Regions from separate parts of the Chryseobacterium sp. Marseille-Q8038 genome, predicted to be linked through region 2. Evidence: riboswitches for the same ligand, from Rfam matches in the RefSeq annotation. Region 2 holds a riboswitch; each other region holds the start of a gene.
The links. A riboswitch is a leader RNA that binds a small molecule or an ion and turns the genes downstream of it on or off. The one in region 2 is predicted to bind cobalamin.
Positions count from the first base shown of each region.

Region 1: linked by a shared signal. The riboswitch ahead of ACWPWS_RS15605 (TonB-dependent receptor plug domain-containing protein) and the one ahead of prpB (methylisocitrate lyase) in region 2 are both predicted to bind cobalamin.
Region 3: linked by a shared signal. The riboswitch ahead of ACWPWS_RS14860 (acyl-CoA thioesterase) and the one ahead of prpB (methylisocitrate lyase) in region 2 are both predicted to bind cobalamin.

Region 1 is NZ_CBCOPN010000002.1:367,625-377,864, forward strand. Features, by position in the region: gene tnpA (IS200/IS605 family transposase) at 1-48, shown strand, start outside; gene ACWPWS_RS15585 (L-threonylcarbamoyladenylate synthase) at 328-876, shown strand; gene ACWPWS_RS15590 (nuclear transport factor 2 family protein) at 986-1,330, shown strand; gene ACWPWS_RS15595 (CCA tRNA nucleotidyltransferase) at 1,367-2,785, shown strand; gene ACWPWS_RS15600 (DUF5074 domain-containing protein) at 2,950-4,002, opposite strand; gene ACWPWS_RS15605 (TonB-dependent receptor plug domain-containing protein) at 4,023-5,849, opposite strand; cobalamin riboswitch at 5,883-6,060, opposite strand; gene ACWPWS_RS15610 (T9SS type A sorting domain-containing protein) at 6,198-7,511, opposite strand; gene ACWPWS_RS15615 (helix-turn-helix domain-containing protein) at 7,666-9,294, shown strand; gene ACWPWS_RS15620 (hypothetical protein) at 9,291-10,240, shown strand, end outside.
Region 2 is NZ_CBCOPN010000001.1:2,494,555-2,504,794, reverse strand. Features, by position in the region: gene ACWPWS_RS11615 (enoyl-CoA hydratase/isomerase family protein) at 1-326, opposite strand, end outside; gene mmsB (3-hydroxyisobutyrate dehydrogenase) at 329-1,213, opposite strand; gene ACWPWS_RS11605 (enoyl-CoA hydratase/isomerase family protein) at 1,216-2,325, opposite strand; gene ACWPWS_RS11600 (acyl-CoA dehydrogenase family protein) at 2,341-3,501, opposite strand; gene ACWPWS_RS11595 (CoA-acylating methylmalonate-semialdehyde dehydrogenase) at 3,509-5,005, opposite strand; gene ACWPWS_RS11590 (bifunctional 2-methylcitrate dehydratase/aconitate hydratase) at 5,071-6,522, opposite strand; gene prpC (bifunctional 2-methylcitrate synthase/citrate synthase) at 6,556-7,710, opposite strand; gene prpB (methylisocitrate lyase) at 7,697-8,605, opposite strand; cobalamin riboswitch at 9,051-9,243, opposite strand; gene ACWPWS_RS11575 (hypothetical protein) at 9,492-10,055, shown strand; tRNA gene ACWPWS_RS11570 (tRNA-Arg) at 10,195-10,240, opposite strand, start outside.
Region 3 is NZ_CBCOPN010000002.1:197,969-208,208, forward strand. Features, by position in the region: gene ACWPWS_RS14825 (uracil-DNA glycosylase) at 1-150, opposite strand, end outside; gene ACWPWS_RS14830 (acyltransferase family protein) at 187-1,191, opposite strand; gene ACWPWS_RS14835 (GNAT family N-acetyltransferase) at 1,231-1,758, opposite strand; gene ACWPWS_RS14840 (endonuclease MutS2) at 1,911-4,058, shown strand; gene ACWPWS_RS14845 (GEVED domain-containing protein) at 4,126-5,211, opposite strand; gene ACWPWS_RS14850 (ATP-binding cassette domain-containing protein) at 5,636-6,298, shown strand; gene ACWPWS_RS14855 (hypothetical protein) at 6,329-7,129, shown strand; cobalamin riboswitch at 7,164-7,343, shown strand; gene ACWPWS_RS14860 (acyl-CoA thioesterase) at 7,459-7,842, shown strand; gene ACWPWS_RS14865 (HD domain-containing protein) at 7,895-8,485, opposite strand; gene ACWPWS_RS14870 (XAC2610-related protein) at 8,487-9,188, opposite strand; gene ACWPWS_RS14875 (PadR family transcriptional regulator) at 9,707-10,036, shown strand; gene ACWPWS_RS14880 (PspC domain-containing protein) at 10,048-10,240, shown strand, end outside.

The DNA of each region.
Region 1 (10,240 bases), on a different contig from region 2:
GGTGAGGAGTATAGGGAATTTATTCAAAAATATAATTTTAAAATGTGATTAGATTTTGGCTAAAGCCGAAGGATTTGTTTCTTTTATTTAAATGGGCTAAAGCCCATTTCTATTGAATAGGATACTCCACGGTTTTTTAATCATCCCACCAATTAATAAAACACATAAAAACATCAATAGGAACGGGTTTTAGCCCGTTTTCATATTATATACCATTCCATTGGCTTTAGCCAAAACCTATAAACATTCCCACATTTACATCCCATTTTTTTGCCTAAAATTCACAGATTCTCTACCTTTATCCTTTCTTTGAACTCATATACTATTATGGAACATATTATCGAAATATTAAAATCCGGCGGAACAATCCTTTATCCTACAGATACGATTTGGGGAATTGGTTGTGATGCTACCAATATAGAAGCTGTCAATAAGATTTTTGACATTAAAAAGCGTGAAAAAAATAAATCCATGATCATCCTTGTTGAGTCTGAGAAAAGACTTCAGGATCTGGTGGATGTTCCTGAGATGGCGTGGGAAATTATTGATCTTAGCGAAAAACCGGTAACTATTGTTTATGAAAATCCAAGAGGTCTTCCGAAAGAACTTCTTGCAGAGGATGGAAGTATAGGAATCAGATTGGTAAAAAATGATTTCTGCAAAAAACTGATCACAAAACTGAACAGACCTTTGGTATCTACTTCCGCCAACTTCAGTGGTGAAAAAAGTCCGTTGAAATTCTCTGATATTTCTGAAGAGATGATCAGCCTTGTAGATTATGCGGTGGAAGAAGACAGAGAAAAAGTTTCAAAATACTCAGGTTCTTCCGTTATCAAAATATGGAATGACAACAGGATAAAAGTTCTTCGGGAATAAAAATCCTGAACCTTTATATTTAATTTTTTTAGAGTCTTGTCAGTTCATATCGGCAGGATTTCTTTTTTTTAATTCTATCTTTGCAAACTCAACTCATAAATTATTTGCTATGAATCATCAGGAATTTGCTCAAATGTGGGTTAATACTTGGAACTCTCATGATTTAGAGGATATTCTCTCCCATTATTCGGATGATATTGAGATTACCACTCCCATGATTGCAATGGCTACCGATGGTAAGGAAAGTTCTTTAAAAGGAAAAGAAGCCGTCCGTGAATACTGGAAAAAGGCATTGGAAAAATTTCCTGATCTCCGTTTTGATCTGATACATTCCACTGCGGGAGTAGATTCAGTAGCATTATTTTATAAGTCGATTATGGATAAGCATGCTGTTGAAGTCATGTTTTTTAATGAAGACGGAAAAATTAGTAAAATGTATGCTCATTATGATTAATGGTAGCATACGTAGAAATTGTCACTATTATTAACGATGAAAATTAATCTTAATCAAAATAAGAATTTAAAACTATTTAAAATCATTTCTGAAGCAGCAGAAAGGAATAACCAGTCCGTATACATTGTGGGCGGTTATGTGCGTGACCTTCTGATGAACAGAAAAGCTTCTACAGATATCGACTTTGTAACAGAGCAAAGTGGTATTGAACTTGCCCAAAATGTAGCTCAGGATATAGATCCTAAATTAAAAGTTTCCGTATTCAAAACATATGGAACAGCGATGATTAAGTATAAAGAACTTGAGCTTGAATTCGTGGGAGCCAGAAAAGAAAGCTATACAGAAAACAGCCGTAAACCTGAGGTGGAAGGCGGAAGTCTGGAAGATGACCAGAAAAGAAGAGATTTTACCATCAATGCGATGGCTATTTCTTTAAATAAAGAGAACTTTGGAGAACTGATCGATCCGTTTAACGGGGTGGAAGATCTTGAAAAAGAAATCTTAAGAACTCCTTTAGAACCGGCTCAGACTTATTCTGATGATCCATTGAGAATGATGAGAGCAGTACGTTTTGCTTCAACTTTAAATTTTAAAATCGAGGAGAACTCTCTGCAAGCGATCCAACAGGAAGCGGAAAGAATCAAGATTGTTTCTATGGAAAGGATCATGGTAGAGTTCAACAAAATCATGCTTTCTGAAAAACCGTCTATCGGACTGAGACTGATGGAACAAACAGGTCTTATGAAACTGATTATTCCTGAACTGATTGAACTAAAAGGCGTGGAAGAAGTGGAAGGACAAACCCACAAGGATAACTTTTATCACACGCTGGAAGTGGTGGATAATATTTCTGTGAATACGGACAATCTGTGGCTTCGTTGGTCTGCTCTGCTCCATGATATTGGAAAAGCTCCAACAAAAAAGTTTGTAGAAGGAACGGGATGGACCTTTCACGGACATGAATTTTTGGGCTCAAAAATGGTAAAAACACTTTTCCAGAGATTGAAATTACCATTGGGAAGCGATATGAAATATGTTCAGAAAATGGTGAAACTTTCATCAAGACCTATTGCACTGATTACTGATGACGCTTCAGATTCTGCATTGAGAAGACTTTTATTTGATGCAGGTGAAAATCTTGAAGATCTTTTTACCCTTTGCAAAGCAGATATTACCACGAAAAATTCCAAAAAACAGGAAAAATTCAAAAGAAACTTTGAATATGTAGCGGTAAAGATCAAAGAAGTGGAAGAAAAGGATCAGGTAAGAAATTTCCAGCCGCCTATTACCGGTGAAGAGATTATGGAAATGTTTAACCTTAAGCCAGGCCGTGAAATTGGTATCTTAAAAGAGAAAGTCAAAGAAGCCATCCTGGAGGGTGAAATTCCTAATGAAAAAGAAGAAGCCACAAAGTTTGTTATTGCTGAGGCTGGGAAACTGGGATTAACATTATAAAGTAAATTTATAAAAAGCATAAAAAATCCGGCGGAATGTTCCATTCCGCCGGATTTTTTATGCTCACTGATGAAAACAAAGCCGACCGGTTTCGAAGAAACCGGCCGGAAAAAAACACAAATGATGAAAAAATAAAAAATTATATTTTTATATACTGTAAGGTATTATGGATTCAGGTAAGTTCCGTTAGCACCCAGACCTCCTGTTTTAAGAGATCCCAGTTTGCTACCCGTAGTTGCTGAATACACTACCATTTCACTGTCCTGAGTAAACTGTTTAACATCTGATGCAAAAATTCTTCCATCAATTACATTAAATCCATAAAGCGTAAAATAAGGACCTCCATCTGCAGCTGTTAACAATGGAGTTGTAGGAATTACAGGAGTCGCTAAACTTGTTGTATACACTTTATTCGAAGAGCTGAAGTATAATTTATCGTTATCAATCTGAAGGTTGGTTGCACTAGGAATTCCTGTCAGTGTAATTACTGGTGTAAGAGTTCCTGTACTTGAAATCTTATAGATGTAAGAATCTGTAGCTGTTGAAGAAATTGTGTAAACATTAGATTTGTAAGACACCGTATTTCCAATCTGACCATTCGGAACAGTAATTTCAGTTTTATTGTCATTGGAAGTATTGATATAAGTAATCTTATTTCCAAATCCTGATGAAGCATTTTGTACAAAAACATTTCCTCCTGCTTCTACTGTTTTATCAGAAACGTCAGTCATACTGATTTTACTTACAAATGAATAGTCAGAAGCTTTATATTTCGTTACACTTTTCGTATTGGCTGTGAAATTGGTATTGGAAACGTAGATAAAGTCATTCGCAAAAGTAATTCCTCTTGGGTTATCTAGCTGATCAGTAATTACTGCTAACTTCTTGAACGTATAACGGTCTACAACAACAATTTTGTTTGAGTTATTGATCACAAGATAAGCCTTATTTCCGCTAAGACCAATCGTCTGAAGAACATCACCAAGGATTTCTTTATTGTTATAACCGTACACATCATCCTGCTTCAGGCTTAAATCTCTTGTCAGGAATGTTACTTTAGCTCCCTGGCTGTTAAAGTTCCCTTCATTAGAGATAAAATATCCGTTCTGATAAGTGATCGGGGAGATTTCAATTTCGTCAGAACCATTTGTACATGAAGAGATATTAAACAATAATACCACTGCAAAGAGTACAGTTAAAAGTTTAGTTATTTTCATAATTTATTCAATTTTATTTGTTAAAAATTTATTGCTGCATACACACTATAGTTTCTTTTCGGTAAAGGATAAAAAGCTACGGTTTTATAATATGTATTGGTTAGATTATTCACTTTAAACCCTAAAGTATATTTTTTGGCTAAGGTTGCAGAAACACCCATATTTAAAAGAAAATAAGGATCTATGGCATCTGATCTTTTTTCATCACTTGTCGTGTAGGTAATACCATTCAGCAGTCCCTGTGCGAAAAATTTAAAGAAACCATATTCATAATCTATATTCGCCGTCCCTCTGTGCATAGGAACGTAAGGTCTCTGCATCTTCGTTTCTTTATCAATAGATTTTGCATAATAATATCCTGCATTCGCTCTGAATTTATGATTCCCAAACTGTTTACTGAAAGACAACTGGGATTCCAGCCCGTAAGATTCAAATTTATTGATATTGGATGCCTGCCAGTAGCCCAAAGCAGTGGGAAGCCATACGATAAGATCCGTCACATTCATATAATAAGGAGACAAAGTAAGTTTGAAATCTCCCATTTTGAACTCATTTGTCATATCAAACTGAGTAGAAGTTTCGGGTCTCAGATCTTTATTTCCTCCCGGTTCATAATAAATATCATTAAATGACGGATATCTGAAATTCTTTGATACGTTAAGACTCACATCATACCATTTCAAGGCATTCCATTTTCCGGAGAATGAATACATAAACGGAGACTTCACATCTTCCACAAAATCTTTTTTAAATCCACCTTCAAAACGCAAGTCCTTCGTAGCAAAATACCTCAACAATCCTGAAATTGAGCCGATATTTCTGCTTACATCAGATATTCCACTCGCGTACCCTTCTCCTTTATTGATCTGAAATTCTCCGATAAGATTAAAATTCCATTTTGAATTCAGGAAATAATTGAAATCATTTTTGAAGATATAATTTTTCCCGGTTCCGCCACTGGATTTAGGCTGATTTAGTGAACCGAAATACTGAAAGTTTTCTTCCGTATAGGCTGCTTTAAAGGAGTTGCTGAAATTTGTTTTGTTCCAGTCCCACGAAAGAAGACTTCTTACACTTTGAGTCTTATATTTTGTCTTTGTTCCTGTTTCTTCATACACAGGATAATGCTGTGAAGAATCAAAAAACTGGCTCTGCCATGAAATTTTATGGTCGTTTGTTATCTTGTAGGAAGCTCCTGCATTGAACGTAGTATTGTAATAATTTCCGTTTCGGTTAATATAGTTCAGATCGCTTACCTGATAATCATTTTCACTTACAGAATAATTTCCGGAAGCTTTAAAACTGAACCTATCATTACTGTAAGAACCTTTTACAAAATTGTTATAGGTATTAAAAGAAGCAACTTCTGAAAATAAAGAACCATGAAAACCTTTGTTAAAATCAAGGGTATTATTCAGGTGAATACTTCCTCCGATAGCACCACTTCCATACACCACACTTCCGCCACCGGCTTTTATACCGATCTGATCATAGCCAAACAAAGCAATATTATTGATATCTCCCTGGCCCAGAAAACTGGAATTGATATTAATCCCATTCCAGACAAATGCTGTCTGCTGAGCGGTAGTTCCTCTGAATGAAGGCGAAGAAACAGCACCACGACCATTTTCTTTAATAAAAACCTGCGACTGAAATCTCAGAAGTTCCGAAAGATTACTGGAGTTTTTCTCGGCATCTTCCGCCGAAATTATTTTTACAGGATGAAAAAGTTTAACCCTGTTCATCTGGTTGTCGAAAACATAAATAGTATCGATGGTTTTCTCTTGTCCAAAAAGAAAGCAACCATACGATGAAAAAAGCAGTACTAAAGATCTTTTTATATCCATACTTTTTTACTTTTCCTCCGAAAGCAATATGTTTTTTTAATTATAATTCCGGCAGGTCTCCTGACTTTCGCATTCTGCTCCTTCCCGTTTTTATACAGTGGTTTTTTGCAGAAACTTTTGTTGCGATTTACAGTTGCGGGGACAGTCCGGGAGTTACACCCGATTCCCTTTTCATTCCAAAATACTGGAAACCAAAATTTTTGCAAAGATAGTTTTTTTATATGTATCCGCCCAAAACCATACGTATGCTTAAAAAGCCGGTCTTCTTATGAGCTGAAACAAAAAAAGAACAGCTGCTTTCAATATTGAAAACAGCCATTCATCCCACTACTTTACTATTTATATATGTTATTTTTTAATCAGCTTATAAGTCTCTTTTTTACCTCCTTTCACAGAGTATTGTAAAATATAATCTCCTTTTGACAAGGATGAAACATCAATCTGTCCTTCTACAGCATTGAATGATTTCACCCTTTGTCCAACCATATTATAAATTTCTGCGTTCTCTATTTTTCCTGTTCCTTTAAAATATAGAATATCAGCAACTGGATTAGGATAAATACCTATGCTGTTTTTTTCTTTTACAGCATCATTGACGGATAAAAATTCAGAAGTATCCAGATAAAAAGCAATCATCTGACCTGAAGCATTTGTTCCTGAACCGGCAATTTTCTTTCCGTCCTGAGAAATAGCCAGAGGAAGTCCCATGGTTACTCCATTCGTTGCAATTCCTAAAGATGCTGCATAATCATTCAGATTAATCCTTCCGGTAGCAGAAGTCCAGATAAAACCTTCTCCCGACATGGGAGGAGCACCAAATGCTCTGTAATATCCGATAACTTTTTTCCCATCAGCAGAAATTCCTGTTGCACCTCCTTTGAAACTGAAAGAAGCATTAGGATGGGTAATATACGTGAGCCCGCTTACAGTATTCCAAACATAGGGATTAGGATTTGCCGATCCTATGATGGTATTTCCGTCTGCAGAAATCCCTCCTGCTTCCCCTACATTATTTCCGTTATTATCAGTAATAAAACTTTCTACTCCATCCTGCCATTTTGCACCGCTTCTCGTACCGTTTGATTCATCCTGCCATCCTACAATTACTGTTCCTGTAGCATTAATTGCATTTGCTCTTGAACTGCGTCCGGAAACAATACTTCCAAGATCTACCATTCCGTTCACTTCATCCCATTTCACAGCGTGGGCATTCGCGGCAGTAAGAAACCCCAGCCCTACAATTGTATTTCCGTTGGTAGTCATTCCCCAGGTAGAACTTACACTTCCGTCCCATCCGGTAGGAACAAGTCCGCCCCGGTTTACCCAAGTGGCAGCAGCAACATCATACGTTGATATTTCATTAAATCCTGTTGCAGTATTGGTAATGGAAGATGATATTTTCGTTCCGTCATTCGAAACAATAGTCCTTCCTGCAGCCGGATATCCGTTTGAAATAGAACCTATCTGTACAAGTCCTCCTGCTGCATTCCATTTATAAATTCCTCCTGCGCTGGTATGCATACTTACTATTCCATTATCAGAAACTGCACCTACATTATAATTTCCTAAACTTATTACAGTTAGCTGTGCCCCTGCAAAACAAAATTTAAGGAAAATACAAGCCGTCAATATTTTCATTGACATTCTGTAAAAATTTTTCATATTTTATTATATTTAGCGTTTCGAATTGGTGGAAACAATATTAATACAATATTTAGCCTATCCAAAGAAATAGGCTTTCATAATTCGTGAATTTCAAAAGAATTTAATTTTTAAAACACTCATAAACAAACAGATACAAAACAACATTTTGAATATGGATTTTACCAGAATTATTCAAAAAAACACAAAAAACAAATTACCAGAACAAAAATTATTTCAAAACAGCAGAAAAATATTCCTGTTTATTTTTATTTACAGCTCTTATTGTATCAATGGACAGTCCGGTCCGGACTTTACTATTTTAGCCGATAAGGCATTTCTCAAGCTCTATCAAAATTCTGACGAATGCATCAGTTATACCCAGGGAATTCTGGTCAGTGATCAGAATACAGAACACAAAATTGTGCTGCAAAATATTATTTCACAAGCTTTTGCCATGAAGGGCGATTATGTACAGTCTGTGAATATTTTTGCTCAAAAAGAGGATAATAATCAGGCAAATGATCTTTCCTATGACATGCAGGTCTTCAGTGATTATAATCTTGCGGATCAGTATCAGAATCTGGGGTTGTACAACCAGTCAAAAAGAATTATTTCTCATCTTTTATCTGATCAGAAACTCCTTAAAAGTAATGATCCCACTTTAAAAGTCACTACCGCAAAACTGTATCAGCTTCAGGCTTTGAACTCCGGAATCAACAGGGATTATCCAACAGCATTGAAAAACCTTGATAAAAGCAATCAATACCTCAGTGGTCATAATGAAGAGAAGAAAATCTTAAAAATCGAAAACAGGATTTTCCGGTCTTCATACCTACTGAAGCAAAATAAACTCCCTGAATATAAATTCCTTATAGAAAGTGTCATTTTAGATCTTGAACATCAGAAAAACAAACCTTTTCTGCTAGGGCTGGCTTATGAGAACTTATCCCAGTATTATTTCCTGAAACAGGATTATACAACAGCTATTGAAAAGCTGGAAACCGGGCTTGCATTGATTGAAAACCTTCCTTTCAACAATTTAAAAATTAAAATTTACGAATCACTGTCCCGTAATTACTACGCTATTCATAATGATGCAAAATACCATCAATACAATAAACTTTATACTGACTTAAAAACAAAAACAGATGTAAGTTCGAAAGAAGGAATACGGTATCTTGTGAAACTCGTTGAGACCAACCAGAATAAAAACATTGAATTTCAAAAACAGACATCACTCAGGTCTTCCCTGTTTTTGATTATCATTTTATCTTTGATTGTTATGGCCCTTTTTACCTATTTTTTACTCATTACAAGCAAAAATAAAGATTTAAAAAAACAATTTGATTTCTTTGAAAAACAGATCAGCCAGAAACCTCAACCTAATTTAATAAGCAAAACTCCTGCAGCAGCAAAAGATTCCGGATCTACCAAAATATCCAGGGAAAAAGAAGATGAAATCCTCCAAAAGCTTGAAGAATTTGAAAAATCTGACCGCTATCTGAATAAAAATATGTCACTTTCGATGCTTTCTTCACAAATGGAAATCAATACAAAGTACTTATCCGAAGTCATCAATAATAAAGAAAAAAACTTCAACGGATATATTAACAAACTAAGGATCAATCACATTGTACAGTTATTAAGAAGTGATACTGCTTTTCTTAACTATAAAGTGAGCTACCTTGCGGAGTATTCAGGATTTTCATCCCACAGTGCCTTCACAACCGTTTTCAAATCCGTCACCGGAATGTCTCCCAATTCCTATATTCAGGAAATCAGTAAAACTAAAGCCGTATGAAACTATTTTTAAAAATACTATCACTGCTTCTGATCGCTTTTTATACTTTTACGAAAGCACAAAAGACACCAGACAGTGTCTTAATGAAAAAAGCTAAACTTGAAATTTATGACAACCCTGATAACACCATTAAAATTGGGGAACAATTATTAAAGAAATCTCATGACGTAAAGACCTCTATTAATCTTTATATGATTCTTTCCACAGCCAATATCGCTAAAAGGAACTTTGAAGAATCGTTAAAGTATATTTTAAAAGCAAAGGAACTTTCCCAGAAAACCAATGATCCCAAAAGCCAGTCAGGGGTACTGATCTCAGTGGCTATACAGTATCAGCAAATGGAACTTTTCAGCAAAAGTCTTGAAACATTGAATGAAGCTGACCAGTATATTGCAAAAATCCCGGCCAAAAATCCAGAAAGATATAGTGAGACGGCTGCAAGCTACGCCATAAGAGGAATGATTTATAAAAGCCAGTCCAATTCAGAAATTGCATTGGAAAAATTTCTGATTTCTATACAAAATTATGAAAAGGTTCCCGTAAAGAAAATTACTTATTCCAATATGAGTGTGGTGTATTACAATATTGGGCATTGCTATCTTAATCTCAATCAAATTGATAAAGCACAGGAAGCTTTTTTACAATCTATCGCCTACGCCCGAAAGAATTATGCTAAAAGTCTGGAAGCTTTTGCCCTGAAAGGAATTGCTGAAATCCATAAACAAAAACATGAAAATCAATCTGCCATAAGCCTTTTACTAAAAGCGGAAAGCCTTTGCAAAAATACCGGAGATATTATTCTGAATGAAGGACTTTACAAAGAATTGGCCGATAATTATCTTGCTATGGGACAGCAAAAACTCTATCAGCAGTATAATAAAAAATACCTGGAAATGCGTTTCAAAAGAAAGCAAAATGAACTGAAGTCCATTAATCAGGTGATTGA
Region 2 (10,240 bases):
AACGCAAAACCGTTGACCGCTGCGATCACTGCAAATGGTAATGCTTCAATGGAATTGAACGCGGCTTGAGCCATGGTGGAAAAATCTGTAGCTTTTTGGGGCGTCATCCCTTGCATTGCTTTGATGTCAGCTCCCGCAACAAAAGCTTTTTCCCCGGATCCGGTAATGATTAAAACACGAATGTCTTTGTGGGATCGGATCTGTTCTGCAAATGATTTCAGTTCTTTTAAAACAGTTTCATTCAAAGCATTTAAAGCGTCAGGGCGGTTAATGGTTAAGGTACCAATATATCCTTCCTGTTGGTATAATAATGTTTCAAAATTCATGATTACTGATGTTTGTTTAAGAATTGAATAATACTTGAAAAATCGCTGGTACCATTTCCGGCTTCACTCCAGATTCTATACAGATTTAAAGCGGCGTTTCCCAATGGAGTCGAGGTTCTGGTTTCCAGTCCTGCTTCTGCAGCCAATCCCAAATCTTTTGTCATTAAATCTACGGCAAAACCTCCCGAATAGGCTCTTGATGAAGGGGCATTTTCCATCACTCCCGGATAGGGATTATACACTTCCAGCGACCAGTTTCTACCGGAACTTTTCTGCATGATCTCACTTAATATTTTAGGTTCTAAACCGTGACGGACTCCTAAATTGATGGCTTCAGAAGTACCGATCATATGGATGGCTAAAAGCATATTGTTACAAATCTTTGCGACCTGTCCCGCACCGGAGTCTCCTGCATGAAAAATATTCTGTCCCATACATTTTAGAATAGGTCTTGCCTTTTCATAGTCTTTGGTTTGGCCGCCTACAATAAAGGTTAATGTTCCTGCCTGAGCTCCTGCAGTTCCACCTGAGACGGGTGCATCAATCATTTTACATCCTTTCGAAGCAGCCATTTGAGCCACAGAACGGGCGGTTACCGCATCAATCGTACTGCTGTCAATGATTAATGTATCAGGCTTCAGCTGGCTGATGAATTCTTCAGAATAAAGTTCTGCAACATGTTTACCTGATGGAAGCATTGAGATGACCACATCAGCATCCTTAGCAGCTGTTATAGCTGAGTCTGAGGTTTGTCCGCCTGCAGAAACCAGTGCTTCTGAAGCGGAATGGGAAAGATCAAATCCGATAACGTGATGACCTTTCTTTACAAGGTTGATGGCCATAGGCCCACCCATATTTCCTAATCCTATAAATGCTATATTTGACATAATTAATCTTTTTTTCCTAAGTTTTTTAATGGATGTTCTTCGTGAGTCCAAAGCGGAGTAAAATAGCTGTCTACCCATTCTTTGGTAATATCATGTAAGGCAGCAGGCTGCCATTTAGGGGAAAGGTCTTTATCTACCAGCAATGCTCTTACACCTTCTGCGAAATCAGGATGAATGCAGCATTGGCAGGAAAGATTTAATTCAGATTGAAAAACTTCTTCAAGGCTTAGATTTTCACCTTCTTTTAATTGTCTGAAAATGATGTGTGCTGAACTTGGAGAGCCTGCTTCAAAGCTTTTTATTCCTGTATTGATCCATTCGTCTTTATCCGGATGCTGCATCAAAATATCTCTGAACTCTTCTAAAGAATTTGCTCCTTCAAACTGTGCGATGAATGAATGATGTATCTGTGCCTGTGATTCGGGTGTGGTAGTTTCTTTAGATATATTTTCCAGAATTGCAGAAACTGTCTGATGGTTATTTCCATTCCATTGGGCATGATCGAGAGCATCTAATAGAGCTACTTTTGAACCGGAAGAAATATAGTAATCTGCCAGTCCTAAAAACTTACAGTCGGCACCATCTAATCTTGCCCCCGTTAATCCTAGATAAATTCCATAAGCAGAAGGCATTTTATTTAAAAACCAGGTACCGCCTACATCGGGATATAAACCAATAGTAATTTCCGGCATTGCCAGTTTGCTTCTTTCAGTAACAATACGATGAGAGGCTCCCACCATAATTCCGATGCCGCCACCCATTACAATTCCGTGTCCCCAGACAATGACAGGCTTCGGATAGGTATGAATGAGGTAATCTACCTGGTATTCCTTTGAAAAGAAATCGAAACACTGCTGAGAAACTTTTGTCCCATCAATGCTTTGCTGCTCTATAATGGCATCATGTAGCTTTCTTACATCTCCTCCGGCACAGAGCGCTTTTTCACCTGCTCCCTGAAGAAATATACAGGCGACTTCACCAGAGGTCTTCCAGTCTTCCAGAACAGCTTTCAGTTCTTCAATCATTCCTAATGAAAGCGAATTGAGTGTTTTTTCGGAATTCAGGGTGATGATCCCGACTTTATTTTTTATTTCTGTTAGTATTAAACTCATTTTTACTCTTTTGAATTAACGGATTTGTATCATAGCTCCTTCTTCTAAAATCTTTCTTGAAATTACCAGTTTCATAATTTCATTGGTTCCTTCTACCACCTGATGTACTCTGGCATCACGCATAAGACGTTCCACAGGAAAGTCTTGTGTACATCCATAACCGCCTAATATTTGTATTGCTTCATTGCATATATTAAAGCACATGTCGGTTGCCAGGCGTTTTGCCATGGCACAATAAGTAGTCGCATTTATATCATTTGAATCCAACTTGAAAGCTGCTAAATGTACCATCTGGCGGGCTGCCACCAGTTCTGTTGCCATATCAGCGATTTTAAACTGAAGCGATTGAAACTGTGCTAATGATTTCCCAAACTGGAGCCTTTCATGCATATATTTTTGGGCCTGGCTGATAGCTCCCTGTGCAGCTCCTACAGAACAGGTGCCAATATTAATACGTCCGCCATCCAGTCCTTTTAATGCTATTTTAAATCCTTGTCCCAACTCACCTAAAAGATATTTTTCATCTACTTCTACATGATCAAAGAAAACAAATCGGGTCGGCTGGGTATTCCAACCGAGTTTTTTTTCTTTTTCTCCAAAACTGATCCCTTCAGAATTAGCCGGTACTATAAAAGCACTGATTCCTTTTGGGCTAGAATCTCCGGTACGCGCCATTACGATGAGTATATCACTTTCACCTGCTCCGGAGATGAACGCTTTTGTTCCGTTAATAATGTACTTATTGTCTTTTTTCACTGCCGTTGTTTTTAAGGCTGCTGCATCTGACCCTGAGCCAGGTTCTGTAAGACAATAGGATCCTAATAATACTCCTGATGACAAATCCGGACATAATTGCTTTCTGATTTCATCATTCCCAAATTCATCAATCATCCAGGAGACCATGTTGTGTATGGTAATGTAGGCAGTAGTGGAAGGGCAGGCTGCAGCCAGTTCTTCAAATATAATGGCAGCGTCCAGCCGTGATAATCCCAGACCTCCGGCATCTTCTCTGGTGTAAACGCCACAAAAACCAAGTTCTCCGGCTTTTGCGATAGCTTCTCTCGGAAATATCTTCTGAGCATCCCATTCCGAAGCATAAGGAGCCAGTTCTTTTTTGGCAAATCTTCTTGCGGCATCCTGAAATGCCTGTTGATCTTCATTTAGGTTGAATTCCATAGAAAGGTTATTTTAAACTGATCGTCATATTCAGATCGCCTGCAGGAATATCTTCTTCAAACCATCGTGCTGTAATCGTTTTGGTTTCTGTGTAAAAACGAATACCTTGTTTTCCGTAAGAATGCAGGTCGCCAAAGAATGATTTTCTCCATCCTGTAAAAGAGAAAAACGGTAATGGAACGGGAATCGGAATGTTTACACCGATTTGTCCCACTTCAATTTCATGCTGGAATTTTCTTGCCGCTGCTCCTGAATTGGTAAAGATGGAGGTTCCGTTTCCATAAGGATTGGCATTAATGATTTTAATGGCTTCATCCAGTGTTTCCGCCTTTAATAATAATAAAGCAGGGCCAAAAATTTCTTCTTTGTAAATGTCCATATCTGTTGATACGTTATTGAATAACGTTGCTCCTACAAAGTATCCGTTTTCATAGCCTTCCACTTTACAGTCGCTGCCATCCAGTAATACCTCAGCTCCCTGATAATAGGCACTTTTAATTAATCTTAAAACCTTGTCTTTTGATTGTTGGTTAATCAGAGGCCCAAAGGCGGCAGATTCATCAGACCATACTCCGGGTTTAATGGTGCTTAGAGCTTTTTTGATATCGTCCACCCAGTTTTGAGCTTCACCTACCAAAACAGCTACGCTGATGGCCATACAACGTTGGCCGGCCGCTCCACAGGAAGCTCCTACCAGATTGTTAACAACCTGTTCTTTATTGGCATCCGGCATGACTACCATATGATTTTTTGCTCCGCCAAAAGCCTGAACTCTCTTCAGATTATCGGTTCCTGTACGGTAAACATGCTCTGCTACAGGAACAGAACCTACAAATGAAATGGCTTTGATCTCCGGATGGTTCAGAATATGATTCACCTGATCTTTGGAGCCGTGAACAATGTTCAGAACTCCTTTAGGAAAACCTGCTTCTAAAAATAGCTCAGCCATTTTCATAGAGGTCATGGGAGTTTGTTCTGAAGGTTTTAAAATAAAGGTGTTTCCACAGGCAATGGCCATAGGGAACATCCATAAAGGGATCATTGCAGGAAAATTGAAGGGTGTAATTCCTGCGCATACTCCAAGTGGCTGGATATAGCTGTAGGTGTCAACACCTCTTGCTACATTTTCTACTGTTTCTCCCATCATGAGGGTAGGAATGTTGCAGGCATGTTCTACCACTTCAATTCCGCGCCATACATCTCCCATGGCATCCGGGAATGTTTTTCCGTTTTCTCTGGAAAGGATTTCAGCAATTTCTTTTTGGTTTTCTTTTAAAAGCTGCTGGTATTTTAAGAACAATCTTGCTCTTTCCGGGGTAGCTACTTCTTTCCATGTTTTGAAAGCTTCCTGAGCAGCTTCTATGGCTTGATCTATTTCAGCCAGTTCCGTGAGTGGAACTTCTGCAAGGGTTTCCCGTGTTGCAGGGTTTTCTACGCGAAGGTGTTCTGTTGCTTTACTTTCTGTAAAATTTCCGTTGATTAATATTTTTACTTTTTGTGACATGATTTTTAGATTGAGAGTGAAAAGTTGAGAGTAAATATTCATTTCACTCTCAACTTTTTAGTACATTATATTACCAGCAGATCAACAAATTCGTTGACATCTAAGTTGACAAGAGTATCATATTCTAAAGAGTTTTCTAATACAATTCTCTGTTGTTTTTCCGGGAATATTCTGGCAAGGTTTACTTTATATTTCTTGATCAGTTCAGGAATTCCTTCGTCTCTTCTGCGTTTGTGTCCGATTGGATATTCTACAACAATTTCGTCTAAAACAGTTCCGTCGTTTAATTCAACCGTTAAAGCATTGGCAATGGAACGTTTTTCAGGATCATGGTAATCTGTAGTGAACTGTACATCTTCTACACATTCAATTTTATCACGAAGAATGTCGATTCTTGGGTCTGTTGCTATATTGTCTTCATAATCAGCGGCTGTTAACCTTCCGAAGATCAGTGGAACCGCTACCATGTACTGAATAGCGTGGTCGCGGTCAGCAGGGTTGTTCAGCGGTCCTTTTTTATCAATGATACGAATACATGCTTCGTGGGTACGGATTGTTATTTTTTTGATGTCTTCAGCAGATTTTCCTGATTTTTTTAACTGATCGTGTAAGGTCATAGCTGCTTCTACAGCCGTTTGAGAGTGGAATTCTGCAGGGAATGAAATTTTGAACAATACATTTTCCATCACATAAGAACCGTATTCTCTCTGGAATTTGAATTCATTTCCTTTGAAAGACACATCATAGAATCCCCAGGTTTTTGCTGTTAATACGGATGGATAACCCATTTCACCTGTTTTAGCAATAAGGGCTAAACGTACTGCTCTTGAAGTAGCATCTCCGGCAGCCCAGGATTTACGGCTTCCGGTATTGGGAGCATGGCGGTATGTTCTTAAAGACTGTCCGTCTACAAATGCTAATGAAACGGCATTGATCAGTTCATCACGGGTTAAGCCGATCAGTTTTCCGACAACGGCTGTAGAGGCTAATTTTACCAATAATACATGGTCTAAACCTACTTTGTTGAATGAATTTTCCAATGCGATAACTCCTTGAATTTCATGGGCAATGATCATCGCTTCCAGAACCTGTTTCATTTTAAGCGGAGCTTTTCCTTCTGCAATATTTGTTCTTGAAAGCCAGTCTGCTGTTGCTAAAATTCCGCCCAGGTTATCTGAAGGATGTCCCCATTCAGCGGCCAGCCAGGTATCATTGAAATCTAACCAACGGATAATTGCTCCGATGTTGAAAGCAGCCTGTACTGGATCCAGCTGAAATTGTGTACCCGGAACTTTAGCTCCATTCGGAACTATGGTACCTTTTACAATGGGTCCTAAAAGTTTGGTACATGCAGGATAGGTAAGTGCTTCCAGTCCACAACCGATCGTGTCTAATAAACAGTAGTGGGCTGTTTTCCATGCTAAATCATTTTTGATTTCATAGTGTAATACATAATCTGCAATATCTGTTAATACCTGATCCGGCTGTGGCCTTTCGTTTGAAATGTGTGATGACATCTTTATTTTTTAGTTTAATTATGAATTGATTTTTTATTTTCTATTTTCGATAGATACAAAGTCTTTATTTTCAGGACCTGTATAATTGGCACTTGGACGGATAATTTTCCCATCCTGTCTTTGTTCAATAATGTGTGCGCTCCATCCTGTGACTCTTGAAATCACAAATAGTGGAGTAAACATCAGGGTAGGAACTCCCATCAGGTGATAAGATACTGCGGAGAACCAGTCCAGATTAGGGAACATTTTCTTTTCTTCCCACATCACAGTTTCCAGCCTTTCAGCGATATTATACAACAGCATGTCTCCGGCTTCTTCGGAAAGTTCTTTAGCTACTTTTTTAATGACTACATTTCTTGGGTCTGACAGGGTATAAACAGGATGTCCGAATCCTATAATTACTTCTTTGTTGGCAATACGTTTTCTGATATCTTCTTCTGCCTCATCAGGAGAATTGTATCGGCTCTGGATCTCAAAAGCCACTTCATTGGCTCCCCCATGTTTAGGGCCTCTCAAAGCACCGATAGCCCCTGTGATACAGGAATAAAAGTCTGATGAGGTTCCGGCAATGACACGTGCGGTGAAAGTAGAAGCATTAAACTCATGTTCGGCATACAGATTAAGGGAAATTTCCATTGCTTTCACCCATGAATCAGGAGCTTTTTTACCATGTAAAAGGTGAAGGAAATGTCCGCCAATAGTATCATCATCAGTCTCTACATTGATTTCTTTACCATTGTGGGTATAGTGATACCAGTATAAAAGCCCGGAACTGAATGATGCTAATAATTTATCTGCAATATCTCTTGCTCCGGCTACATTGTGATCATCTTTTTCCGGCTGAATACTTCCAATTGCTGAAACCATTGAACGCATGACATCCATTGGGTGGGCAGCTGCCGGAATACTTTTTAAAATATTTCTTACAGAGTGAGGAAGGCCTCTCAATGATTTTAATTTTGCTTTATAGTTTTTGAGTTGAGCTTCAGTGGGCAGCTGACCATAAATAAGCAGGTAAGCAACTTCTTCAAATTGTGCTCTCTCTGCAAGATCCAATATATCATAACCTCTGTAATGGAGATCATTTCCACTTTTTCCTACACTGCAAAGAGCGGTATTACCTGCTGTTACTCCGGAAAGTGCTACGCTTTTTTTAGGCTTAAATGTTGGTTCGCTATTCGTTGACATGAGTATTTTGTTTAAAAAGGTTATCTAATTTTTGTTCATAATCGTGGTAGCCAATACTTTGATAGAGTTCTTCTCTTGTCTGCATTGTAGCTAGCACATTGGCTTGTGTTCCGTCTTTACGGATATGTTGGTATACATTCTGTGCAGCTTTATTGGCAGCTCTGAAGGCAGAAAGAGGGTAGAGGACGAGTCCTACACCTGCATTTTTCAGTTCTTCTACAGTGTACATTTTGATCATTCCAAATTCCGTGATATTGGCTAGTACAGGAATCCCAGTAGCATCAACAAATTTTTGATAAAAGCTTAAATCAGGAACTGCTTCAGCAAAAATGAAATCTGCACCGGCTTCTTTATAAGCGATGGCCCTTTCTAGTGTTTTTTCCAGTCCTTCACTGGCAAAAGCATCTGTTCTGGCTCCGATCACAAAATTTTCATCAGTACGGGCATCTGCTGCGGCTTTAATCCGGTCCACCATTTCCTCTTTGCTTACGATTTCTTTTCCGGGGCGGTGTCCGCAACGTTTTGCGCCCACCTGATCTTCAATGTGAATGGCAGCAGCTCCGGCTTTGATTAATGATTTTATCGTTCGGGCAACATTAAAAGCAGAAGGCCCAAATCCTGTATCAATATCTACCAAAAGTGGTAAATCACAAATATTAGTAATACGCTGAACATCTATGAGTACATCATCCAGAGTTGTAATTCCTAAATCAGGAATTCCTAAAGACCCTGCAGCAACACCTCCTCCTGAAAGATAGATGGCATTAAAACCAGCCTGCTGTGCCAATAATGCATGGTTTGCATTGATGGCTCCAACAATCTGAAGGGGATTTTCTTTTTCCATAGCCTCCCGGAATTTTAAGCCGGGCGACTTCCAATTTTCATTTTTGATCATTATAATATTTATTGTTGAGTTGAAATTTGTTTATCATTAAAGAAGCGGAAGAGCTGTAAAGACATCGCTTTTGAGTAAAAAGTAAAAAGTAGGAAAGGAGTTGAGAAATTTTCCCATTGTGCAGATGTTGGGAATTTTGAGAAACTCTGATTGTACAGGTTTGTAAAATAAACCTGTTGAAACTCCACGAATAATTAAAATTGCTTTGGTACACCTTATCCCTTTTTACATTGATTAAATCCTATAAAAAGTTCTCTGTAAACTTCGCGGTGCTTTATTAAGAAAGAAAAATTACGGAAAGGGGATACGAATGAGCTACAGAATCATGAGAAGTACGCAACGTACGCTCATATTCATCTCAAAAAATAACACAGTTTGATAAAAAAGTTATCGTACTATATCCATATCGCATCATACCTGACTGTAAGCTTCAAATCGCGAAAGCATCGTCAATACGAAATAGGCAGGTCTCCTGACTTGTAACTGTTTTTATCATCCTTCCCATATAAAAAATATACAGTGGATATCAATTGATAAAAACTTTTTGTATGTTACTTACAGTTGCGCGACAGTTCGTGATTTACACACGATTCCCTTTTAATACACAGCTAAGTGTAACCAGTTTCGGTTGATAAAGAAGGTTTTAAGAACTCCTTGGTGGTAAATATAAGTATTTTATAATAACGAAAAAGATATTTTATGTAATCAATAGTTTTTTTAATTTAATGTATTGAAAATGTTTTAGTTGTAATCTATGTTTTGGGAGTAGAACAGCTTGTTTGTGTTGTTAAATTAATATAAAATATGACCATAAAATTAAAGATAGTTAATAAATTTGCTGTTCTATTTTCATTTTATAAATCTTATTAACCGAATATAATTGACCATGGTAGAAATTACAAAATTTAAACAAAACTTGAATCTGCAGGAAATTCCGGTAGAACTGGAAAAATTGATCTACTTTCAGAATACTATTTCCTCGTATGAAAATTATTCACAAGGTTTTGGTGTTTTAATTGATGATAAATCCGGATTAAAAAGCTGGAGTGAGGATGAAAGTTTTCTGAATAGTTTACTGCCTTTTGCACAGGCGAATGGTTCCGGTTCCTTCTATGCCATTTGGAATAACGGAGTAGAGCAGCCTTTAAATAAAATGCCTGTGGTTGTTTTTGGGGATGAAGGCGGTGTTCACATTGTGGCTGAAAATATACTGCAGTTTTTGCATCTGCTCACTTTTGACAATGAAATTTCAGTAGGGTTTGATGAGGCTTATTTTTATAAAGAGGAAGATGATTATGAAGAGAGTGAAGGGTTAAGTGAATATTTAGCCTGGATGAAAGGAGATTATGGGCTAAGCCAGATTGAAGAACCTGACTTATTGATTAAAGCTGCTCAGGATAAGCATAAAGAACATTTTGATGAATGGTTGGGGCAATATTTCGAATTATAAATTTTTTGTGAGCGCGAAAGGATTCGAACCTTTGCCGTCCCGATTATAAATCGGGATGCTCTATTTTGTGAGCTATAAAAAGATTTTTGATTAAGAGTAAACACAAAAAAAGACTCACTGTTTCCAGTAAGTCTTTAAGTGAGCGCGAAAGGATTCGAACCTTTGACCGTCTGCTTAGAAGGCAG
Region 3 (10,240 bases), on a different contig from region 2:
ATCATCAAAAGCCGTAAGCTCCAATGCTCTGAAAATCTGATTTTTTGGTGGAAAAACTTTGGTTGTCGCATATTCATTCTTCACTTTCTCCCAAAGGGTGGTAAAGTATTCCGTACTTTTTATCGGGGCTAAAATTTCTGTCCAGGTCATAGTGCAAAAATAATAATATTAAAATAAGAGCCTCTGTTATACCTTAAATATCTTCACTTTTCTTTCTATCAGCATATATGAAAAATAGGACAACAACAATGAAAGGGATATTAATAACAGATTATTAAGATGATAAGAATGTACAATAACGAAATCCTGTTTCTTCACCATATAATGGATAATATATAATGAGTAAGAGATATTTCCTAAAAAATAGACAGCTTTGGTTTCTAAAAATGTCTTCAGGTAATTGGGCTTCCCTTCATACAGATATTTGATCATAAATGCTGATAATAAAGGAATAAATAACAGCCCTTTTTCAATAAACAACATGGATATGAACAATATGAGAATGATATAAATAATCAGGTTTTCTTTCTTCATTTTAAATGCTGGTAAAAGGGCAACTCCGATCCCAAGAAAATAGGAAGAAATTGTTCTCAGAAGAGAAACCAGCCCATAAGGAAGATCAAGATATCTTGGTGATTCTCCTATCTCCAGCGGAATTTCAGAACCAATATACAAATGGCCGGGAAGATAAGGAAGTACAAACCTCAACGCCAAACCGGCAATAATTAAAATTTCACTGCGCACTTTATAATGCAGAACAAACCATAACATAAAAGGGAATAGTAAGTAACAAACCCATTCTGTACTTAGCGACCAATAGACTACATTCAGCAGATAATCAGGATCAAAAAAACATTGTAATAATGCAGCATTAATCAGAAATCCTGCTATGGAAGTCTTCACCAAAAACAATGCAATAAAAATAACCGATACAATGTATACAGGATAAATCCTATTGATTCTTTTTTTATAAAAAACCTCTATTGTTTTATAATTCAGATTTTTAAGCTTCCCGGAATAAGAAACCGTAAGCAAAAAAGCACTTAATACAAAAAAAATATCCACCGCTACATACCCCTTTCCTACGACATCCTGAATGAATTCATTCCTGAAAAAACTAAAATGAAAAAACGCTACCCATAATGCAACAATCCCTCTAAGTCCCGTTAAAGATTTTATTTCATTTTTCATATGTAATTTCAATCGGCGATAAAGATAGAGAAAAACCAATTAGATTTCATAGGAACCGCCGGAGACTCTTTGCAGGCGAAAAATAATATTATCCGGAAAACCTTCATCCTGCTTCCCTTCTTCCAAAATAAAATGATGTTTTAAAAGAAGCCCTTTCGAGTTTTCATTGAACTTATGGGTGATTGCCAGAATTTCCTCTACCTTCAATTCATTAAATCCAAAATCTAAAACGGCTTTCAAAGCTTCAGACATAATGCCCTGCCTGTGATATTCGGGTAACAGTTCATAACCAACTTCTGCTGTTTTCCGGTCTTCAGAAAAATTCCAAAGACAGATTGTTCCGATAAGATTCGGCTGATCTTTTAAAGAAATTCCCAAATAGACAGTTTGGTTGTTGCGAGTTCTTTCTTTAATGGTCAAAATAAACTGAAGAGCGTCGTAATTATTTTTGGGTGAGTTTCTTAGGACGAACTGATTGATCACTTCATTGCTTCGAATCCGTAAAATATCCTCAACGTGGCTTTCGTTGATATCTCTCAGTAATAATCTTTGGGTTTCCAGTTTCACATTTCAAATGTAATAAAAGAATATCATCTTATTTTTAACATTCCCATCTTTTTCAGAAAAAAGTAACATCATAAAGTTCAAATTTAAAGGTAATTTATTCTGTAAATCTCTCAGATATACGGAATAATCAAAATTCTCACTAAATTTGCATTGTGTATATAGATAAAGAAGATTTAGACGAATTAGAGTTTCCGCAATTGCTCGCGGAAATCTCCCCATTTGCGTATTCTCCGAAAACAAGAGAAAAAATTCTTCAACTTCGTCCAATGGAAATAGACGAGGCAGAACTTTCATTAAAAAAAACTTCGGAATATCTTTCGAGTTTTGAAAGTTCAAATGCGATTCCGTTTGATGAATATGAAGATATTGAAAGTGAGCTGAAATTGATGCTGATTGAGAATTACCGTCTTGAAAATGCTGCTTTCATCAAAATAAAAACCATCACGGAACAGATCGGAAAACTGCAAAAATTTTTCCCTACCATGCCGGAAACCTTTCCTACTTTATTAGAAGAAGTTTCTGTACTGGAATTCAGAAAAGAGATCATTGAGAAGGTAGATAAGGTTTTTAACCGTTTTGGTGAGGTAAAAAATGAAGCTTCTCCAGCTTTGAAAGGCATAAGAACTGAAATTCAGCTTGCTAAAAAAGCGATTCAGGAAAATTTCAACCGTGCCCTTACCACGTATGGACAGAGTGACTTTTTGGATGATATTCGGGAAACAATTATTGATGACCAAAGGGTTCTGGCAGTAAAATCAGGATTCAAAAAAAGGGTTGCCGGAAGAACGTTAGGAATTTCCAAGACAGGTTCCATTACTTACATTCAGCCGGATAGTGTTGTGAAGCACTATTTCAAACTCCGTGAAAATGAAGAAGAAGAGAAAAAAGAAATTGACAAAGTTCTCCGTAAACTGACTGCAGAACTGGCAGAATTTCAACCTCAGCTGTGGAGATATCAGATTTATATTTTTGACCTTGACCTTATAAGAGCCAAAGCAAAGTTTGGTGAATTGATCAACGGAGTTCTTCCGAAAATCAACCATCATAAAACGCTGAGATTAAGAGAGGCTTATCATCCTCTGTTATGGCTGAGAAATAAAGTAGAGAACAAAATAATTCATCCCCAGAGCCTTACCTTAACAGACCACAACAGGATTATCTGTATTTCCGGTCCGAATGCCGGAGGAAAATCAATTACCCTGAAAACGGTAGGACTATTACAGCTGATGATTCAGAGTGGTATTCTGGTTCCGGTTCACCCGAAGTCTGAGATGTTTTTCTTTGAAAAAATCATGACGGATATTGGAGACAACCAGTCCATTGAAAACCATTTATCAACCTACTCATCAAGATTGAAGAAAATGTCCGGAATCATCCGTGAGGCTGATGCCAATACTCTTTTATTGATTGATGAATTCGGTACGGGTTCTGATCCTGAGCTTGGAGGTGCGCTGGCAGAAAGTTTCATGGAGTTTTTCTATGACAAAAAGAGTTTTGCCATCATTACCACTCACTACACCAATATTAAACTGGTAATAGAACAGCTTCCCAATGCCCAGAATGCAGCCATGCTCTTCAATGAAGAAACACTGGAACCTATGTATAAACTGGAAGTAGGACAGGCAGGAAGTTCATTTACGTTTGAAGTTGCAGAAAAGAATAAGATTCCAAGATTCATTATCCATTCTGCCAAGAAAAAGGTAGAGCATGATATTGTTAATCTTGATAAAACGATTGTAAAACTGCAGCAGGAAAAGTTTGAGGTTGAAAAACTGAAATCTGATCTTGCAGAAAGAAAAGAATCTGTAGAAGATAAACGTGACAACCTTCAGAAACTGAATGATCAGCTTCAGCAAAAGCTTTTCAATTTCCAGAAGCTGTATGAGGAGGAACACCGTAAGCTTCAGTTCGGGAATAAGATTGAAACATTCATTGACAGCTATACTAAGGGAAAATCCAGAAAAGATGTTGTAAAAGATTTTGTAAAACTTCTTGAACAGGAGAAATTCAGAAAACTTGGGAATGACAAAGATGAATCAAAACGTCTGCAGGTGGTTAAGAGAAAAATTACCCAACAGCTGAAAAAAGAAGACGTTATTGAAAAAATTGCAGAAACCAATGAAAGACTGGAAGAACAGCGTAAAACCGACCGTGCAGTGTGGATGAAAATCGGGCAGCGTGTTCGTATTACGGGAAGCACCAGCGTAGGAACCATTGAAAAAATTTCACGCAATAAAGTGATTGTCAATTACGGAACTTTCAAAACAACAATTAATGCGGATGAACTTGAGAGAATTTAATTCATCTGAAATTAATGGAATGCAAATAGTAAGAGAGAGCACTAGAAGGTGCTCTCTTTTTTGATCTTTATTTCTTAATGAATTTTAATCGGATTGTATTGTCTTTATCTTTCAGCTGGATAAAATAAATTCCTTTGGACAAATTACTAAGGTTTACTTTATGGTCAGAAACTTTTCCTTCTCCCGTTTTCTGTCCCACAGCATTATAAATTTCATAATCCGTTACGTCTGAAATTCCTGAGATATTTAAAACATCGGATGCAGGGTTAGGATAAATTTCAGGTTTTGCAGATTTCCCTGATTCTTCAACTCCAAGGGTGAGATTGAGTAAATCTACTCCATAATCTTCAACTTCTCCATAGGTAAATGTACTACAGCCATCTGCTGGCATTGTTTGACTGGAAACAATCCTCATGGTTACCCCACACAATGTCACTGCTGCCAAACTTGGAATTGTGAAAACAGATACTGCCGGAGCAGCCTGAGTGATATTATTCGCCACCATAACTCTTTCGCTGGATTCAAAAATTCCGTTGGCATTAAGATCAATCCATGCCGTTACAGTGGCTGTACCCGGAGTTCCCGTCCACGTATTGGTCACTGAAAGTGTATTTCCTGTACTTCCTATAAAAAACTTGACCTTACGGCTTACATCACTTCTGTAATCTGTATAATTGGAAGGCCCGGAATTACTGACCATTGGAGTGGTAATTCCTGCAGAATTTACGGTCACATTGGAAATATGCATCAGGCTGGTATCTGTAGATGCACTAGCACAATAATTAAGCGTTGTTGTAAAAAATACAGGAGTAGACCATGTTCCCTGTACGGTACACACTTTTACCACCTGCACTTCATAAGTTGTACAAGGCTGCAGATTAGTAATAGTATAAGAATTTTGCCCAGCTACAGGAGTAGCCACCATCCAGATAGTGGATCCAGGGATTCTATATCTGATAAAATTATTCGGAGTATTGGGATCAGCAGTCCAGGTAACAGTTCCTGAGGTAAGAGTTGTAGACACCTGCACGCCAGTGGGAGCATTGGTATCACAGTAAAATAAGGGTTGGGATTCTTCTTCTACTTTGTTGTTTGCCTGAAAGCTGGAAACTCCCAAAATAAAAGAGAATACATACAGTAGTTTTTTTGTCATGTTTATTAGTTTTAAAATTCCCTTGAAAAATAAGAGATTTTTTGGAATATCTCCCACACAAACTCGATATTATTGTGCTTTTTTTAATACTTTTGAAATTAATGCTGTAAAAAATACACTCTCATAGATATTCCATTTTTATTTTTACCATGAACAAAAGTTTTTCTATTCTCTGGATTTTTTATAAAAAAATAATGTTTCCAACTTTGGGATTTTCTTTATTGATTTCTTTTTTATCATCATTCAGTATTAAAAATTTTGGACTGAATTTCCTTTTAATCCTTCCTGTTCTTCACTATTTCATTTATGAATTAAGGTTTAAAAACGAATATTACTTTTATGCCAATGTAGGGTTTTCGAGGATTTTTCTTTGGGTAGGAACGATATTATCGGGGATTATTGTAAAAATTATAACATTGTTTTTATGAGCAAACTGCATGTTGATAGTGTGACAAAGTCCTTCAATGAAAGGAAAATTTTGCAGGATGTTTATATAGAATGCGAAACCGGACAGATTACAGGGCTGCTGGGCAGAAATGGAAGTGGAAAATCAACTTTATTAAAAATTATTTTCGGGGTTATCAGCGGTGATACCCAGTTTATAAAATGTGGCAACAAGGTTTTGAAAAGTATATCAGACAGAAAAAACAGAATCTCATATTTGCCTCAAGACCTTTTTTTACCTAAATATGAAACCGTTAAAAACCTGATTCCTTTCTTCTGTAATAAAGAAAACACCAATTTACTGTTTGCCCTGGAATTCATACAACCCTTTCTTCATGAAAAAATTAAAAATATTTCTAAAGGCGAACAGAGAATTATTGAATCCCTGATGATCACTTACTCTGAAACAGATTTTGTTTTACTGGACGAACCATTCCATAGCCTTTCTCCAAAAGTTTGTGAAGAATTAAAGAAAATCATTCGTCAGCAGTCAAAGTATAAAGGTTTTATTATTTCTGATCACAATTACCAGGATGTTCTGGATATTTCAGACCACCTATATCTGCTTTCTGACGGCCATCTAAAACAAATACAAGATTTTAAAGAACTGCAGCGGTATAATTATCTCCCGAAAAGTATTTAATTTATATATTTGGGGATCAAAAAAAATTTCATGATGACTTTTATAAATAAAGCATTCTATTTATCCGCATTCAGTATTTTATCTATAGCTTTTGTAAAAGGGCAGACAAAAGTTCCTTTTGGAGTTGTAAAAGCTGAAGAAGGATATGCCAACGTACGTGTACATAAAGACGACTACCGAAAAATTGTAGACAAGATCCGTATGCGTAAAGGAGATGTTTTTGTTTATGTAAAACCGGCTCCGGGAGAAACAGAATGGATCTGGATCAAATATCCGGAAAAACAGGATGATGACAAGCCTTTTGTACGTTATGAAACTCTTGATAAAGAAGGAATGGTGAATAAAGGGCGTATTGCCTATGTAGATCAGCTTCCCGCGTATACTCCTTCTAAATCTAAAAACGGAAGATCAATTATTTTCACAGACAATTCCGATCCTAAAATCCCTACCGCCCAAAGAAGCAAAGTAGTGATTGATGTCTATCCTTCCAATGCAGGATACCGTAAAAAGGAAAAAGATGCTGAAGGAAAAATTCTTACCATTGATAAAGTAAAACCATGGGGAATAGGAAATGATCTTCCTGAAGGAATGACTGAAATCAAATCCATCAGAGTACAACAGCCCGGAAGAGGTTCTGTTTTTGTAAGAGAAGCCATCAAAAATATGTTCCAGCCTACCATGGATTTTGAGAACATTGGAGTAACTTCCCTTGACAACGATAATATTTTCCTTTATATGATCAATGGTTCAGGAGAAAACAGATACACAACTCTTTGGACAATCAAAAAAGGAAGAGTAATCAGCCAGATTATTTATCATAATCCGGAATAAATTCATTATTTTTGCACCCGAAAAAGTTTTACGCTTATTCATCATAGAAATTGGTTCTGCATCACTGCAGATTAAAAGGGAACCGTGTGAAAATCACGGACTGTCGCGCAACTGTAAGTAACTGAAATCTTTATCAAAGATCCACTGTGCGAGGCATGGGAAGGAGATAAAAGATGTTACAAGTCAGGAGACCTGCCTTTTTCTTAAACAAGTAACTTTCGCGATCTGAAGTTGTATTGATCTGATGAATTGTTTCAGGAATTTCCGAATTTCCTGTTATTATTCTGTTGTTTGATATTATTTCATTTCGCTTTAATTAATAATGAAATATGACTACAGAAGAAAGAATTGAAGCCTCCGAAACCAGAATCTTTAAAGCGGTTTTCCCAAACACAACCAATCATTATGATACCCTTTTTGGTGGTACGGCTATGCAGCTGATGGACGAAGTAGCTTTTATTACCGCTACCCGTTTTGCCAGAAAAAGAGTGGTAACGGTAAGCAGCGACAAAATAGATTTCAAAAAACCGATTCCTGCCGGAACGATTGTTGAACTGATTGGGAAAGTTTCATACGTGGGAAAAACCAGTATGAAAGTGAACGTTGAAATTTACACAGAGCAGATGTATTCGTATGAAAGAGAGAAAGCCATCGTAGGTGATTTTACTTTTGTAGCGATTGACGAATTCAAGAAACCAATCCAGATACTATAAATAAAGAATCGGGCGGCCTCTGGCCGCCCGATTCTTTTCATTTTCATTAAGGTTATTTCAACACTTTTTCTGTTTCCAGACTTCTGTTCAGTAAAAGTTCAAAAGCCTCTCCCATTTCATCCGATGCTCTGCTAATGGCATTTTCAAGCATATTTCGGATTTGTTTTTCGGTAACTCCGGCTTCCGTCCAGCTTTTTCCTGTGGTATGGGAATTTAAAATAAACGGCATGATTCTGTCGATTCCACAGGCAAAAATAGCATCCGGTGTTTTCTCATCTTCAAATTCAAGCCATAGATTAAAGAATTCTGAACGCAAAGGTTCATCCAGAATTCCAAAGATCTTTTGAGCAGATGCTTTCTCTCGTTCAAACTTACCTACCATTGCTTTTTCGTCAAAAATAAAAGTATCTCCGGCTTCTATCTCCACCAGATCATGAATGGAAAGCATTCTTATCACTCTCAATAGATCAATATCCGCACGGTTTTTAGCATACGGATAAAGGATCTGAGCCAGAATAATAATCTGCCAGGAATGTTCCGCCGTATTCTCTCTTCGGGAATCGTCTGCATTATAATTTCTTCGCTGTACATTTTTAAGCGCATCTACAGCCAGGATAAAATCTATCTCTTTCTGAATTTTCATCTTACTTCTTATTTCTGTTATATTGATCTGAAGGATATACCTTTATTTTGGTAATCCATTTATTATTAAGCTTTTCTTTAGTGGTTACTTTCACGCGTCCTTCAACGGTCATATCTTCTTCTTTTTCAAAGACTTTATCAAGTCCCTTATTCGGAATTACAGCATATTCTGTCGTAAAAAGATCACAGCATCCTGATTTCCCAAAAGTAATAAGGCGTTTACGTTTAGCATCAACTTCGAAAATATCAAAGGAATTGGAAGCAAGCTCCGTAAGCTCCTTGCTCTTCACAAAAGCCATTCTTGTACTGTTGAATACGTATACATCATAAGAGGCAGAACTGTAATTTCCCATATTACCATTCCTTACTGCTATATCCTCTGTTCCATCAAAATTAAAATCATCAATGATCACAGGGCTTTGTTCATTCTTTAACGGAAGCATTTTTCCCGGTATTAGCTTTTCGCCCTGATTCAGATTCAGCACCAGATGATCAGATATAAAAGTCTGCACCTTTGTATTTTTATGATCGTACAATTCTACAGTTCCTTTTCCGCTGCATTGTCCATCATAGCAATTCTCCACCTGGATGATGGCATCATAACTCTTCGATGCATTTTTAACTTCAAACTGATACTGTCCAAAACAGGCAGGTCCTAGTAAAACAAAAGCCGGTAAATGCTTATACTTATTGAATAAATTCATGGTAATAGTAAATGATTTAGGTGTTTTTTTCCTAACAAAAATACGAATCCTAATACCGATCTCAAAATCTCATTCTCTATATATGTTTCTCTAATAAAAGAATATTTATTAGTAAGAAGCTGTTTCCCGCTATCCGCTCATACTCCTCGCTTCTCTACGACGCCCTGGTTGCTGTGGGGTAACCGCTGCTATCGGGGCTATGATATGAGTAATGAGTGATAAGTGATAAGTGATAAGTGATAAAAGATCATTTTTTCTCTCCAATTTTCAAAATTCTATTTAAAAATTTAAATATTTTCAGACATTTTCTTGTAAAATCCGTTTTACTCAAAATTGACTATAAAAATTATTGTATTGATTTTCAATACATTAAATAATTTATTTTAAAAATTCCACTACTTTGTATTGCATAATACCATTTTATTTACATATCTTTGTAATGTAAAATCGAAATAGGTACAACTAGCTAGGTTCCGAACTTCGAAAATTATATAACTAATTAACAAAACTTATCAAAGATGAATACCGAAAATACCAAAGCGCAAATGCGAAAAGGAATTCTGGAATTCTGTATTCTAAGTCTCATCAATAACCGCGAAATGTATGTTTCCGATCTTATTGACGAACTGAAAAAAGGAAAACTGGATGTAGTGGAAGGAACCCTCTACCCTCTTCTTACAAGACTTAAAAACGGAGAGTTTCTCTCTTACAGATGGGAAGAATCTACAGGAGGACCACCCAGAAAATATTATCAGATCACAGAAAAAGGAAAACTTTTCCTGGATGAACTTCAAAATACATGGAATGAGCTGACAGCCTCAGTAAACCAAATCACCCAACAAAATTAAAAAACAAAGCTATGAACAAGACACTCTCAATAGGACTCGCAGGTTTTTCTTTTACCATAGAAGAACACGCATATATAAAGCTCAGCGATTACCTGAATGCACTGAGAAGCTCACTTGAAGCTTCAGAAGCAGATGAGGTAATGCATGACATAGAAATAAGAATGGTGGAGATTTTCAAAGATTCTTTAGGAAAACGTGAAGTGA